One region of the Ligilactobacillus faecis genome, then DNA from elsewhere that is predicted to be linked to it. Evidence: predicted binding sites of a transcription regulator. Region 1 holds the regulator's gene; each other region holds the start of a gene.
The links. The regulator NrdR, encoded in region 1, represses ribonucleotide reductase genes. The targets are predictions, from matches to a motif close to ACACNATATATNGTGT.

Region 1 (4,820 bases):
TCTTTTGTCGTTGTGTTAACTGCAAATTGCTTTACTGCGCCATCTGGAAATTTGATATTGATCTCTGACATAAAATCTTGCTCCTTTATTTTTGACAAACGAACGTAAAAAACGCCCCTAATACTTCTAAAAAGTACTAGGGGCGTCTTTTGACGCGGTTCCACCCAAATTCCAGGCCAAACAGACCTGCTCTTAGACCGTTGATAACGGAAACGAACCGTCTTACCTTTACCGTAAGCTTTCAGCGTAAAAGTGGTAAGCTCCTCTTTTAAGAGACTTGCAGTCGAGATCTCTTTCCCTGGATCGATTTGCCGTTTGTCTTTTACTAATGTAACTCCTATTTAAGCACGAAAATTTGATTTTTTCAAGTCTCTACTAAAATTTCTTTAAGGATTTCGTCGGTTTTTGCCGACAATATGATATTCGTCTGCTAAAAATTTGATCCGCTCCATGATCCTTAAAGCTTTTAACGGTTCAGCCTCGCCACGATTATTGATCGCTAAATACTCATTTTCTAACTGTTCAAACGAAAGATTTGAACTAAAGAAGGTCGGCAGTTCTTCTTGCATACGATATTGCAAGATCACCCCTAAAACATCGTCGCGGATCCAGCTACTCAATGAATCAGCTCCGATATCGTCTAACATCAAGATCGGAGCTTTTTTTAAACGTTCTAGATACTCTGTCGTCTTATTTTGTCCGATCGAACCTTTGATATCGACAACAAAAGAAGGAAAATGTACTAATGTCGTTTTATATCCTCGTTTGGCTAGATCATTAGCGATTGCAGCTAATAAATATGTTTTACCGACACCAAAACTACCTTCTAAATATAAACCTTTATGAAATTTTTTTGGTTCTTTGGCATAGTCATTTGTAAACTGCAAGGCAGCGCGGAAAGCTTCATTTCGTTCTTCGCTACGATCATAATCGACTAATTGAGCTTGGCGCATGCTCTTTGGTAAAGCGATCATCTTGACGCGCGCATCAAGTTCTTGTTTAGCTCGTTTAGCTAAAAGCTGTTCACTTGGAACATAAACGACTTCGATCCGGTGTTTACTCACCGCTAACGTCGGCAAATATCCAGGCGCAAAGGTTTGCTCTCCTTGAGCCATTTTTTGCTTGATCGTCACATATTCATAAAGCTTACTGATGCTTTTCATAACATCGTCTTTTGTCAAAAGATGCTTATTTTCAGCTAAAAAGCGTTTGACATCTGGATCATTTAAGGCCGTTTCGACTAATTCATTATAGCGCTTTGACCAGTTATGCCGTTGCATCTGTTCTGTCAAACTTTTCCCTATATCTTCCATAGTCTTTCTATCCTTATTCTTTATTTTCTTCGAGTTGTGCTAAGAGATCATCGATCTCAGCATCTAACTTCTGTTTTTCAGTTGCTGAGCTTTTTTCTTTTGAACTAGACTGTTCTTTTTTAGCCCAATCCGGAAGTGTCTCACGCTGAACGACCTTTCTTGAGGCATAACTTTGCTTTTTCTTTGTTCTTTTTTCTAAAGCTTCTTGATTCGCACGTTTCATAAGATCCATCGCTTCTTCTGGGGTCTGGACCTTGTTTTCTGCCAGTTTAGCCGCTGCTACCGTAAAGCGATTAGAAACTCTACCCTCTAACACAGGATTATCTTGAGCGATCAAATAATAATGCAACAAGACATTGATGACTGCATTTGGCAAAACTTTTTTCGTCACTAAATTTTGAACGACATAACGCTCTAAATCAGAAACAAAACTATTTTTTTGTTGCTTTAAGACCGTTAAAAACTCAAGTGGTAAATAAGCTTTGCAAACTTCAGCGATCGCTTGTTCTTCTTTTGAGAGCACCGGAAGTTCTTTTGCCGTCTCGTTCTTACTTTCAACAACTTGTTCTCGTGGCTGAAGCTCGCGCTCAAATTGGCGTGTGGCTAATTTTTTGAATTCTTCATGATCAACTGTATTATCATGCACGTTCAAGGCTTGTTCTAATAAGCGAACGATCTGTAATTCATCTAAACCATAAAGGAGCGTTACCGTTTTGATCAGCTCACTTGCTTTAGTCAACTCTTCTTCAGGAACAAATGAATTTGCCACAAGATCTTTCAAATATTCTAGATCTAAGGTAACTTCGACTTGTGCAAGTGGGCTTTTTTTCGGACGTTCAACGACCCGCGGACGTTTTGAAGCAGTCAATAGATCTGCACTTTTGACTGTGTAGACATCTAATAAATCCCGAGTGATCTCTTGCACTTTAGGATATTCCAATTTTGTAGCTAAATAGCTAGTTTTCAGTTCATCATAACGAACTTGCCCAACTGAATCACAAAGTAACGTGCTAAAAAGGTCGTCTGTAAAAAAAGCTTTGGCGCTTAAAGGTGCTTGGAGCTCATAAATAAGCAGATGGCCTAGATCATCTGTTCGTTCAAAAGTTCTAAGAAGCCCTAAAGCTTCTAACTTGATCCGTGCTTCATAAAAAGCCCGCAGACCTAAACCAGAACTAGCCAATAGTTCTTTATGCAAGCGCCGTTCAAGTAGATCAAAAGTACGCTGAGCCTGTGAAACTAACAGTGCATAGATCCCATAAGCTTCGACTCCCAGAAGTGGTTGATAGAGCTCTAAAACTAGCTTAGCTTCAGTGGAGCCGATCTGGTCTAGCGTTGTTGCGATATAGCCATCTTTAGGCGACAGCTGTTTTAATGCATCAACCATCGACAGACCCCTTTCACTCTTTATTTTCAGTCTTAGGTGCCTTTTCGCGGGCCATCAGCTCTTGGAGCTCATTTGCAAAAGAAGCCATATCTTTGAACTCACGGTAGACACTAGCAAATCTGATGTAGGCGATGTCATCAACATCAACTAAGATCGACATCACATATTCTCCGATCAATTGACTAGAAACTTCATTTCCACCAACTGCTCGGATCTTCTTTTCAACTTGATCAACGATCGCTTGGATCTGATCCATTGGGACTGGACGTTTTTCGGCAGCGCGCATCACGCCCCGCAAAACTTTTTCACGATTAAATTCTTCTCTAGCTCCATTTTTCTTGATAACGAGTAGTGGAGTTGCTTCAACTCTTTCAAAAGTTGTAAAGCGAAACCCACAATTTTCACATTCCCTGCGCCGCCTGATCGCATGTCCATTGTCGGCGGGCCGGCTGTCCACTACGCGTGATCCATTTTGATGACAATTTGGACACTTCATGTTTCTTTACCCCATCTTATCTTTCTATCAAATGATTTGTCTTTAGCCATTTTATCATTTGTGCCCGCGTCTCTTCAACTGTTCCCGAACTATCAAGCACAACAGTCGCCTTTTTACGCCTGATCTCATCTGGTAATTGGTGTTTGATCCGCGCTAAAGCATCTTCTTTTGCAAGGTGATCGCGTGCCATGATCCGCTTTATTTGTAAAGTTTGCGGTAAACTCACAGTCACGACTGCATCACAAAGCTCATCATATCCTTGCTCAAATAATAAAGGCGCATCAAGAACGATCACCTTGGCTGATTTGGCGTGCGCGATCTGAGTTAGATACTCAGCTTTGATCAATGGTATCATCACCGTATTTAGCTTAGCTAACATCTTAGGATCGTCAAAAACGATTTTTCCTAAAACAGCCCGATCTAGATCACCTTCAGGCGTTAAGATCTTTTGGCCAAACGTGTGCACGAGCCGTCTTAGACCGGGTGTCCCTTTTTTGACGACTTTTCGGGCGATCTGGTCAGCATCTAAAACACAAAAGCCTAACGTTTTCAAATAGGTGCTCAAAGTTGATTTTCCCATTCCGATCCCGCCAGTCAAGCCTAAAATATAACTCATTTTGGCACCTGCTGACATTGAGGGCAAAAATGCGTTCCTCTTTGACCAACAACTGTTTTTTCGATCAAGGTCCCACAACGCTTGCATGGCTTACCCGTTTGACCGTAAACATCTAATTCAAATTGGAAACCACCTTCATTTTCAAACGCATCTGTATAGCTTCGGATCGTTGTACCTCCAGCTGCGATCGCCATTTTAAGTTCGGCAATGATGTTATCATGAAGTTCTTTAGCTTTAGCAAAAGATACTGCATTACAAGGTGTCAACGGATGAAGTTTTGTCTGCCATAAAACTTCGTCGACATAAATATTACCTAGACCCACAACAAGCGTTTGATCAAGTAAGGCTGTTTTGAGCGCCTTTTTCTTTTTTTGTAGACCTGTATAAAAAGTCTCAACTAAAAAGTCGCTTGCGACAGGTTCTGGTCCCAATTTTTTTAAACTTGCAAGTTGGGCTTCTTGCCCAGTTTTCACTAGCTGCATTCGCCCAAATTTGCGTACATCGTTATAACGCAGTTGTTTTCCCGAGGCAAGCTCAAAAATGACATGTGTATGCTTATCGACTGGTTCGGTAGCTTGTTTGACATAATATTTACCTTCCATTCGCAAATGAGAAACAACGGTCTTGGCATTTGAAAAGCGTAATAGAAGATATTTTCCGCGCCGATCGACACGTTCTAGCGTTTCCCCTGCTAATGCCTGTTCAAACTCACTTGGATCGCCTAAGATCATCTTAGGATATAAGACCTCGACTTGTTTGATCTTTTCATGCAAAACCAGTTGCGTTAGTCCGCGTCTGATCGTTTCAACTTCTGGTAATTCTGGCATTTTCTTTCCCCCTATTTTGTATCGAACCACGTTTTGCCACTAGCACTTTCGACTTTAAGTGGCACGGCTAATGAAACTGCAGAATCCATCACTTGTGGCACAAGTTGGGCTAGTTTTTCGATCTCATCTTTTGGCGCTTCAAAGATCAACTCATCGTGGACTTGCAAGAGCATCTTAGCTTGTA
Region 2 (4,820 bases), 970 kb from region 1:
TTGACTTTATCGCTGCTAACCACATCGAATACATCGACTACAAAGATACAGATCTTCTTAAGCGTTTCATCTCAGAACGCGGTAAGATCTTACCACGTCGTGTAACAGGTACAAGCGCTAAAAACCAACGCAAGCTTACAGTAGCTATCAAACGTGCTCGTATCATGGGCTTGTTACCATTCGTTGCTGAAGATTAATCAAAGAGATCTCGTGAAGACGAGGTCTTTTTTTTTGAAAAAATTTTTCTGGAAAAAATACGAACTATTTAAGGGGATCGTTCGTTTTTGTTAAGAACAGTTCTTGGTTTAAGATGGGACTGCGCTACACACAAGAACAGAATAAAAGGCATCAAGGTAAGGATGCGAACACTAGTTGTGGATAACATTGTGGAAAACTGAAACGTTAATTCCGAACAATTACCAAAATGATAAAAGATATAATTTAAAATCTTAAGAAAAAAACAATAAAAAAATTAGCATTTTTAGGTGATTTAGGTGTATTATAGATAATGTAGATTGATGATAAATCAATCTTCTCCCCTTTTTATGTAGTAAGTGATAACTATCTTATATTGATTAAGGTAGTATTTCCCCAATAACATAACCTTTTTCTCCGTGATTTTCCCCGATCACGGAGTTTTTTTAGTTTTCAGGTAAAGTGATCATTTGTGCGTACTTTGTTCCTTGAGAAAGTAGCAGAAATTGGCTAAATGAAAAAGTGCGGTACGGGTGATAATTTTTTTGAAGCTCAAGTTGATCGATCAAAGAGATCTGGTTTTCTTTGAGCCAAGCGATAACGGATGGAAATGCAGTCAGTTCATCTGAAAGTAAATGGAGTTGTTGACCTGATGTGAGGGTGAAGAGTAGTGAGAATAAGTAGCGTTTTGAGGCAAAATGAAGTGGTTTTAAAGCGATGTTAGCATAGAAAAGGCCAAGTTGGACATCTTTGATCTGAGGTGGTTTTAAATGTTGGAGCACGGCTCGATTTTGATCAAAGAGCGTGATCGTATTTGTCCCAAAGTGAAGTTGGGTCATTGCAAAGGAATTATGCGCTAAGATGGTCGTCAATGGTGTTTGGCGCTTTAAAGGATAAAACGAGCGTGAACAAACTTTGATCGTCGTAAAAAGCGATTTGGTATACATTTGATCTTTCAGATCATTCAAAGCGATCTGGGTCATTGTGAGCGCCTCCTTTTGTAAGTGAAAAAGTACTTCCCTCTTTTATGATAACGATTTCTTCTTTCTAACACAATGAAAAATGGTAAACTAAAGCTAGAAAGTTTATTTGAGGTGAGATCTGTGTTCAAACTGATCATTTTAAGTTTAGTGATCGTTGCGTTAGGGGCTTTTGAACTTTATGCAACTTGGCGCTATTATCAAAAGATGCAAGCTAAGGGACAAAATATGCTTTCAGCAGGGCGTCTCTGGGCTGGGCTCATTAGTGGTGGGGCTCTGTTTTTGATCGGGCTCAGCGCGTTTGTGAGCGCCTTTTTTTAATAGTTAGGAAAATTGGGTAGTAAATGTCGAGCGTGGCATTTGCTACCCAATTTTTTGTATGGTCACTGTAATTTGAATTTTTCAAGATATCTGGTGACATCATCAGCGGAAGCTTGTGCTCCCATATTAGCTAAAAGCAGGCGGTATTTTTTAGCGGTAATGAGATCATTTTGGCAAATAGCGATATAGGCATAGGAAAGATTTAAGAGACGGCAAAAAATGAGTCGCGCTAAATCAGCGCGACTCATTTTTCTTATTATTGTTGATTAAATAATCCTTTGATCCATTCGATAAAGCGGGTGAACCAACCTTTTGCTTGGTCGACAGCTTCTTTAGCTTGTGCACTGTTGGCCCAGTCTTTAGCTTTATTCATCAGATCACCAGTCGAATTTTTGACGTTGTTGATCGTATTTGTGACGTTATTGATATACGTCTTGCTTGAGCTGATCGGTGCGTTTTGGAAGTTATACAACGCAACTGAGATCTGCGAAACTTGATCAGAAGTCGTTTGGTCTTTGATCCCTTGTTTTTCAAGGGCAGTATTCAACATGTCTTGGATATCTTGTTTTGTAGCTAGTTCTTGTCCGTTTTGTTTATCTTTGGCCAGATCTTTGGAAACATTTCCGACGGCAGCCATCAATTTTCCAGGATAGCTAGCATCATCTTTGTTAGCCTCGATCGCTGGTTTAGTGGCGCTTAACATCTCGTTAGCCGTTGCTGTATTTTCAGAGTTTAAATCGATCCCGTCTTGAGTGAGGGCTTTATAGACCCCAGTCAAAGCTGATTCCCCTGAAACAGCTCGGTTAGCCGTTACAACGATCGTTACGTCAGTCACACCAGCCATTTGAGCGACCATCGCGTATTGTTGGGCAGTCACAGACGTGATGTTATTTTCACCATTGTAGTCTTTGATATTGACTTTGACACCTGAACCAGGATCACCCGGTGCGATCGCAACAGAACTGATCATTGCAGCATCAGTCGTTTCACTCGAACCTTTAGCAATATACGTATTATAATCAGCGGCAGTGGCAGTCAAGGTCTTGAACGACGAGTCACTGCCTAAAACTTTAGCGATATTTTCACGCGCTTCAGTGCTTGTTCCCGCACCGTAAACGATATAAGCAGAATTCAAAGTTTTAGTGGTCGAACTTTCAGCCGCCAAAGCTGAGAAACTTCCACTCAAACTAGCTAGTAGGCTGACGATCAACGTTAAGATCGTGATTTTTTTCCATTTCATCTTATGAAACACCTCATTATTTTTAAATCTAGCTACACTCTCATTTTACCACCAGAAAAGAAGAACGTTCTTTTAAAAAAAAGATAGGATTTTGCACGATGTGAACGTTCAACTTTAAGTTATAAAGTGAAAACAAACACAATATATAGATTTAATAATATTAAAATCACAATATATTGTGATTTTTAGGTTGAATTTTATTTTCCAAACAGCCTATAATAGTTACATTGTTTTTATTTACGTTTGGGAAGGATGTCTTTTATGTTTGAACGTTATCATGATGTATTGACGCATTTACCGCAATACTCAAAAAATATCTTTAGAAAGGGCTACTTTAGTTGGTTGATGAAGCAGTGCCTTGGTTGGAGCTATTTCAGTTATTTCTTATTGGCGTTCAACTTCGTCTTACAAATTATTTCACTTGTGCAATCATTTAGCCAGACCCCAGTGCAATCGATCTTAGCCTTTATCGGGGGAAATCTCTCGGTTGCTTGTGTTTTAGGGATCTCAAATCTCTCTGGGATCCAAGGCTGGTGCGGGGCGATCTCAGCGCTTTGTATCGCAATTACTGGTTTTATGGCTGGAAACTTTGCCACGGCTTGGGAACAGATCGGTTACTTGATCTTTTTAGATATTTTTTGCATTTTAGATCCAAAATGGAATGACGATATCCAAGTTGAAAAATTTGAAAATGGTCGTGAGTGGTTCTTATACGGGCTCTTTTTCTTTTGTGCATGGGGCGTAACGTATTTTATCTTCAGTTTAACAAGTGATCCACGGGTCTTTTTAGACAGTTTGAACTTAGCTTTTGCGATCACCGGGGCTTTATTAGAGTTGAACCGTAAACGTGAGCAATACTATGTCTTTACGATCGCCTCCGTCTTTACGATCGCTTTGTGGGCTCAAACGATGCTTCAAGGAGACGGAAATTTTGCGTTGATCTTTAGTTACAGTATTTTCTTCTTAAATGATATGTATGCTTTCTTTGGAAAGGGAAGTTGGTTCAGACAGGAAGTCTAAAGAATACTTAAGTTTTGAGCGCAAACAGCTGACAAGCTAAAAAAGCAAGGGTATACTTATCTTAAGTGAATAACTTAACTCATAACACTAGCCGCAGACGATCCTGCGGTTTTTTTGTGACTAGATCGATGTTGACTATTTTGCAATAGCCACACACTTTGTAAAGGGGGATATCAGTCGCGACCTAATAGCCCCCGACATGGTTTGAGAGTTTAAGGGTCAGGACTGATCGCGATCTTTGAAATCGTGGATAGTCTTTTTGTATATCCTATATGCGATCGTCAGTTCAATGGAATATCTTCCGATCGCCAACACGCTTAACCTTTCTAAATAGTTTCATGCTATGAGCCCCCTCCCGTGTGTTCGAGATGGGCTATAACTCTCAACTATTTCCACTAAGTCACCTCAAAGGGTAGCTAGCCCTTATCAGCTGACCTGCTTATATTGTGGTAATTACAAGAATTTTAGAGCGCTATTTTTGCATGGAGCTTTGAGCGATCAGCAGTAAAATATAGCGTAAAGGTAAAAGCGGGGCTTTTGTGATAGAATAGGTAGCATAAGTATTAAGAATTAGGTTAGAAATTGGGAAAGGAATGCGGGGAAAATCGAGTGAAAAAATTTTTTACAAGGGATCTCTGGCAATGGCCTGAATTTATGTTCAATAAGCACCTGCGGATGTTAGCTATTTTGATGTTTATCCTTACAGGTGTCTGTGTCTTTTTAGCATTTAAAGTGGCACTTTTTTTAGGTTATCTCGTTCTCTTTGGTGCAGTTTTAGCCTTGAGCGGTGCTTATTTTAGTTTGCGTCAAGTCACAGAAGATACGAGTGAATACATCTCAGATCTATCATATCGGATCAAACGCGGTGAACAAGATGCTTTGATCAAGATGCCGATCGGGATCTTATTTTATGATAAAGAGTATTTTATCGAGTGGATCAACCCTTACATGCAACGGTACTTTGATAAGCAAGACGTCTTAGGCAAGCCACTCAAAGAAGTTGATCCAGAACTATTTGAAAGTTTACAAAATGAACAAGGGCAAGGCAAAGCAACTGAGATCAA
Region 3 (4,820 bases), 930 kb from region 1:
TGAAGGTGCGCACGTAATAGATCGATTTGATCCCTTTATGGTGTGCATAATTACGTAAGATCGAAAGGTCACGTGTCGTCATCTTATCTGTACGACCTGCTTTCCAAGGATAAAGTCCTTCTGGGATCGAAGAGCGCATAAAGAGCGTCAGACTCATCCCTTGATCGACGTGTTCTTGAGCCGCTGCATACGTATCGATGACTTTGCGCATATCCATATCATAGGCTGGAGCATAGTATGGTAAAGTCTCATTTGAAAGATATGGCGCCGGGTAGTAGATCTTCCCGATCTGACGCTCTTGGCGTTCTTCGATCTTATTGATGATCGGATGGATCGAAGCTGTCGTATCGTTGATGTAGGAGATCGAACCGTTTGGTGCGACAGCTAAGCGATTTTGATGGTAAAGGCCATCGCGTTTGATCGCTTCTTTTAATTCTTCCCAGTCGGCTTTAGTTGGGATAAAGACTCCGGCAAATAAAGCTTTGACTTTCTCCGAAGTTGGCGCATAGTCGTGCGTCAAATATTTATCAAAATATGCGCCTGAAGCGTAAGCACTCTTGTAAAAATCAACAAAAGTTTCAGAACGCTCTTTGGCGATCTGATTGGAAGCTTTTAAAGTCCAATAGTTCAATAACATGAAGTAAGTACTTGTAAATTCAAGGGCTTCAGGTGAACCATAGTGGATCTGATTTTTAGCTAGAAAAGCATGTAAGCCCATCGCGCCTAGACCGATCGAATGGGCGGCTTTATTGCCAGCTTGGATCGAAGGAACAACATCGATATTGGAATTATCTGTTACAAAAGTCAAAGCCCGGACCATCGTTTCGACTGAATTTCCAAAATCAGGAGAAGCCATCAAATTGACGATATTTGTCGAACCAAGGTTACAACTAACGTCAGTACCTAAAACTTCATAATCTTGCGTATCGTTTATTTTGGATGGTGTTTGAACTTGTAAGATCTCAGAACAAAGATTGCTCATGATGATCTTACCTGCGATCGGATTAGCTTTGTTAGCAGTATCAATGTTGATCACGTATGGATAACCAGATTCTTGTTGGAGCTTTGAGATCTCTTCTTCAAGTAAACGGGCCGAGATCTTCTTTTTAGTGATCGTTTTGTCAGCCACTAAAGCATCGTATTCAGCTGTGATATCGACATATGAGAAAGGTTTGCCATATTTTCTTTCAACATCATAGGGATCAAAGAGGTACATCGCTTGATCGTTTTTAGCCAATTCGTAAAATTTATCGGGCACGATCACCCCTAAAGAAAGTGTTTTGACGCGGATCTTTTCGTCGGCATTTTCTTTTTTAGAGGCTAAAAAGTCGATGATGTCGGGATGAAAAACATTCAAATAAACGACACCAGCCCCTTGACGTTGTCCTAATTGGTTGGAATAAGAAAAACTATCTTCTAATAATTTCATGACAGGCACGACCCCAGAAGCAGCACCTTTGATCCCTTTGATCGGTGCTCCGGCTGAACGTAAGTTGCTCAATGTGATCCCAACGCCACCACCGATCCGTGAAAGCTGTAAGGCTGAGTTGATCGCGCGCCCGATCGAATTCATATCATCAGTCACTTGCAGTAAGAAGCAAGAAACCAGTTCGCCCCGACGGCTCCGACCGGCATTCAAAAAACTTGGTGTTGCTGGTTGGTAGCGTTGACTGATCAGCTCATCGGCTAATTTCAAAGCTAACGCTTCATCGCCATCGGCAAAATAAAGCGCGTTGACAGCCACACGATCGATAAAGTTTTCAAGATAGTACTGACCATCATCTGTCTTTAAAGCATATTGAGTGTAAAACTTATACGCTGCCATAAAGGTTTTGAAATGGAAATCAGCTTCTTTGAGGTGCGCATAGAGTTTTTCAATGAAAGAAAATTCGTATTTTTGGATAAAATCGGCTTCTAAATAATTATTTTCAAGTAAGTACTCAAAACGCTCTTTGAGTGAAGCAAAGCGCATCGTATTTGGCACGACATTTTGTTCTAAAAATGCTTTTAGTGCTGCTTGATCTTGATCAAGTTGGATCTGACCATTGAGGGGGATGTTCAAACGATTATTTAGGTCATAATACGTAACGTTATTGGTATCGAGGTCTTTAAGACTCAAGTTTATTCACCGCTTCCTTAAAATTTTCAACATCGCGAGGCGTACCGTTGAATTCAAAAGCATAAATGATCGGTGCTTTGAATTTAGCCGCCAAGTCCTTGGCTGTAAAAATAAATAATTCTGCAAAATTGCGATTACCAGTGCCCACGATCCCTTTTAAAAATTGGGCATTGTTGTTGTATTCTAAAAATTCAGTGACAGGGTAGGTGATCTCATCTTCATAAGTCGGAACGATCAAAACAAACGGTTCTGTCACTTCAATTAAAGGATCGACTGGAGTGATCTCAAACGCATCGACGTCTGGACCAAGTTTTTTGACAAAGCGCCGAGTCTGGCCGGTCACACTAAAAAAGGCGATCTTCATTGAATCGCCAGCTTCTTTAGGAGATCAGGTCGAAAACCATTGATGATCGGAGAATGGTCTTGTTCGATCACAGGCACAGTGCTCAAACCTTTTTCTTTTAAATAACTGATGTATTCAGGGTGATCAGAGATGTTATGTTCGCCAAATTCAATGTTATTTTCGAGTAAGAATTTTTTGGTCATCTTACATTGGATACAGTTATCTTTTGTATATAGATCTAAAGCCATTATTAAAAACCCCTTTGAATTGATTGTGTAATTTAGTATACCATAAATCAATAAAATTTCTACAATATCTAGTGCTTGTTTTGCACAACAGGTCGCAGATGTTGTGTTTTTGGCTTAAGGACGCAAAAAAGAGCTCGAAAAATTTTTTCGAGCTCGGTGTAATTATTTTAAATCTTAGTACCAACCGTTTGCAAGCCAAAATGACTTAGCTGCTTGCCAAGAACCGTAACGGTTAGACACATAGTTATCAGCGACACGTTCTTGATTTTCAGGAGAGTAGTCTCCGCCAAGATAAGAATCAGTCAATTGATATTTACCATAGTAGCGCCCGTTTTGCGCTGTGTAAGAACCACCTGATTCGACGTTTGCGATCCATGCTTTAGCACTTGCTTCTGCGTCACTAGCAGGTGCAACAGGTGCTTGCACTTGAGGAGCTTGTGTTTGTTGTTGTGGTTGAGCTTGTGCTTGTGCTTGTTGTGGTTGTTCAACTTCAGCTGTTGGTGTTTGAGCTTGTGCCTGAACTTGTTGCACTGGTTGTGAATTGAAGACGCCGTTGTTACCAACTTCTAAGCGTTGACCAACGAAGATCAAGTTAACGTTTTGCAGTTTGTTAGCTTGTTCGATCGCTTCGATCGTTGTGTTATGTTTTAAAGCAAGTTCAGAGACAGTATCTCCTGCTTGAACAACGATCTCATCAGCATTAACAGCAGTTTGTCCTAAAGTAACTAAGCCAGATAACGCGGCCGCTCCTGTAACAACTTTCTTCATTTCCATAAACAAAACTCTCCTTAAAATTTATACTTTATCTATTCACTGTTCTACTATTTCATTTCTTTACACTAAGCAGTATACCTTTTTTATATAACACATACATTCCGATAAAATTACAATTTGTCACGATTATGTGACAAATATTACGTTTGAAATTTTTAACATAAAAAAATTAATTAAATTTTCCTAGATCTAGCTACTTTTGAGAATCATTTTTTTCAGTTATACTTTTAAGTAAGTATGAAATGAAAGGAAGACTAGAGAAGACTCTAGAAGTATAAGTAGATGCCAAAAATTTTATTAATGAATGCTGGAAGCTCATCAGTTAAATGGAAGTTATTTGAATTGACGGATGAAAGCGTGGTCGCCAAAGGCTTAGTCGAACGGATGCTTGCTAAAGGTTCAAAATTTGAGATCAAATACGGGACTGAAGTTTATCAGGAAACAACGGATAACTTGACTTATGAACGTGCGGCAGAAATGATCTTAGAAAAATTGACTGCGTTAAAGATCACGTCGTTAGCTGATATTGCTTGCGTGGGCCACCGCGTTGTCGCTGGCGGACAAACTTTTAAAAAGGCTACGCGAGTTGATGCAGATGTGATCGCGCAGATCCTAGCTTTAAGCGATCATGCGCCTTTACATAATCCGATGGAAGCCAAATATATCGAATTGATGCAACAAGTTTTGCCAGATGTACCACAATATGCAGTGTTTGATAGCCAATTCTTTGCTCAGATGCCTGAAGAAAATGCGATCTTTAGCTTACCTTATGAATTGACTAAAGAATATGGGATCAGACGTTATGGTGAACACGGGATCAGTCATGAATATCTCGTGCATAAAGCAGCGCAACTACTTGAAAGACCTTTAGAAAAACTCAAATTGATCACCCTTCATTTAGGAAGTGGTTCGTCTGTTTCAGCTACAAAAGATGGTCAAGCTTTTGCCAGCTCGATGGGTTTTACGCCTTTGACTGGCTTGACGATGGGGACACGGGCTGGTGATGTGGATCCATCGTTAGTACCATTTTTGATGGAAAAACTTTCACTTTCAGCTAGCGAAGTTTTAGAATTGTTCAATGAAAAGTCAGGTCTCTTAGGTCTTTCAGGTTATTCTGATGACATGCGCGATATCAAAGAAAAGAGTGCTACTGATGCGCAGTGTCGTTTGGCACTTGACGTTTATGAAAATAAGATCGTTGGCTATACTGGCAGCTATTTTGCTCAACTAGGTGGGGCGGATGTACTTGTTTTTGCTGGCGGGATCGGTGAAAATAATGCTTGGTTACGCCAAGATATCTGTGCTCGTTTAGCTTGTTTAGGTGTTGAATTAGATC

Region 2: pnuC (nicotinamide riboside transporter PnuC) is a predicted target of NrdR. The motif match lies at 2,873-2,888, and genes of this name have one in related genera.
Region 3: nrdH (glutaredoxin-like protein NrdH) is a predicted target of NrdR. The motif match lies at 2,770-2,785, and genes of this name have one in related genera.

What each region holds. Positions count from the first base shown of each region.
Region 1 is NZ_CP123639.1:2,142,409-2,147,228, forward strand. Features, by position in the region: gene thrS (threonine--tRNA ligase) at 1-71, opposite strand, end outside; gene dnaI (primosomal protein DnaI) at 387-1,313, opposite strand; gene QFX10_RS09785 (replication initiation and membrane attachment family protein) at 1,327-2,697, opposite strand; gene nrdR (transcriptional regulator NrdR) at 2,711-3,193, opposite strand; gene coaE (dephospho-CoA kinase) at 3,210-3,809, opposite strand; gene mutM (DNA-formamidopyrimidine glycosylase) at 3,806-4,636, opposite strand; gene polA (DNA polymerase I) at 4,648-4,820, opposite strand, start outside.
Region 2 is NZ_CP123639.1:737,583-742,402, reverse strand. Features, by position in the region: gene rpsR (30S ribosomal protein S18) at 1-197, shown strand, start outside; gene QFX10_RS03650 (hypothetical protein) at 642-1,178, opposite strand; gene QFX10_RS03645 (hypothetical protein) at 1,299-1,496, shown strand; gene QFX10_RS03640 (DUF1002 domain-containing protein) at 1,753-2,736, opposite strand; gene pnuC (nicotinamide riboside transporter PnuC) at 2,998-3,756, shown strand; gene QFX10_RS03630 (DHH family phosphoesterase) at 4,366-4,820, shown strand, end outside.
Region 3 is NZ_CP123639.1:1,215,638-1,220,457, forward strand. Features, by position in the region: gene nrdE (class 1b ribonucleoside-diphosphate reductase subunit alpha) at 1-2,119, opposite strand, end outside; gene nrdI (class Ib ribonucleoside-diphosphate reductase assembly flavoprotein NrdI) at 2,109-2,483, opposite strand; gene nrdH (glutaredoxin-like protein NrdH) at 2,480-2,710, opposite strand; gene apf (aggregation-promoting factor) at 2,885-3,484, opposite strand; gene QFX10_RS05775 (acetate/propionate family kinase) at 3,767-4,820, shown strand, end outside.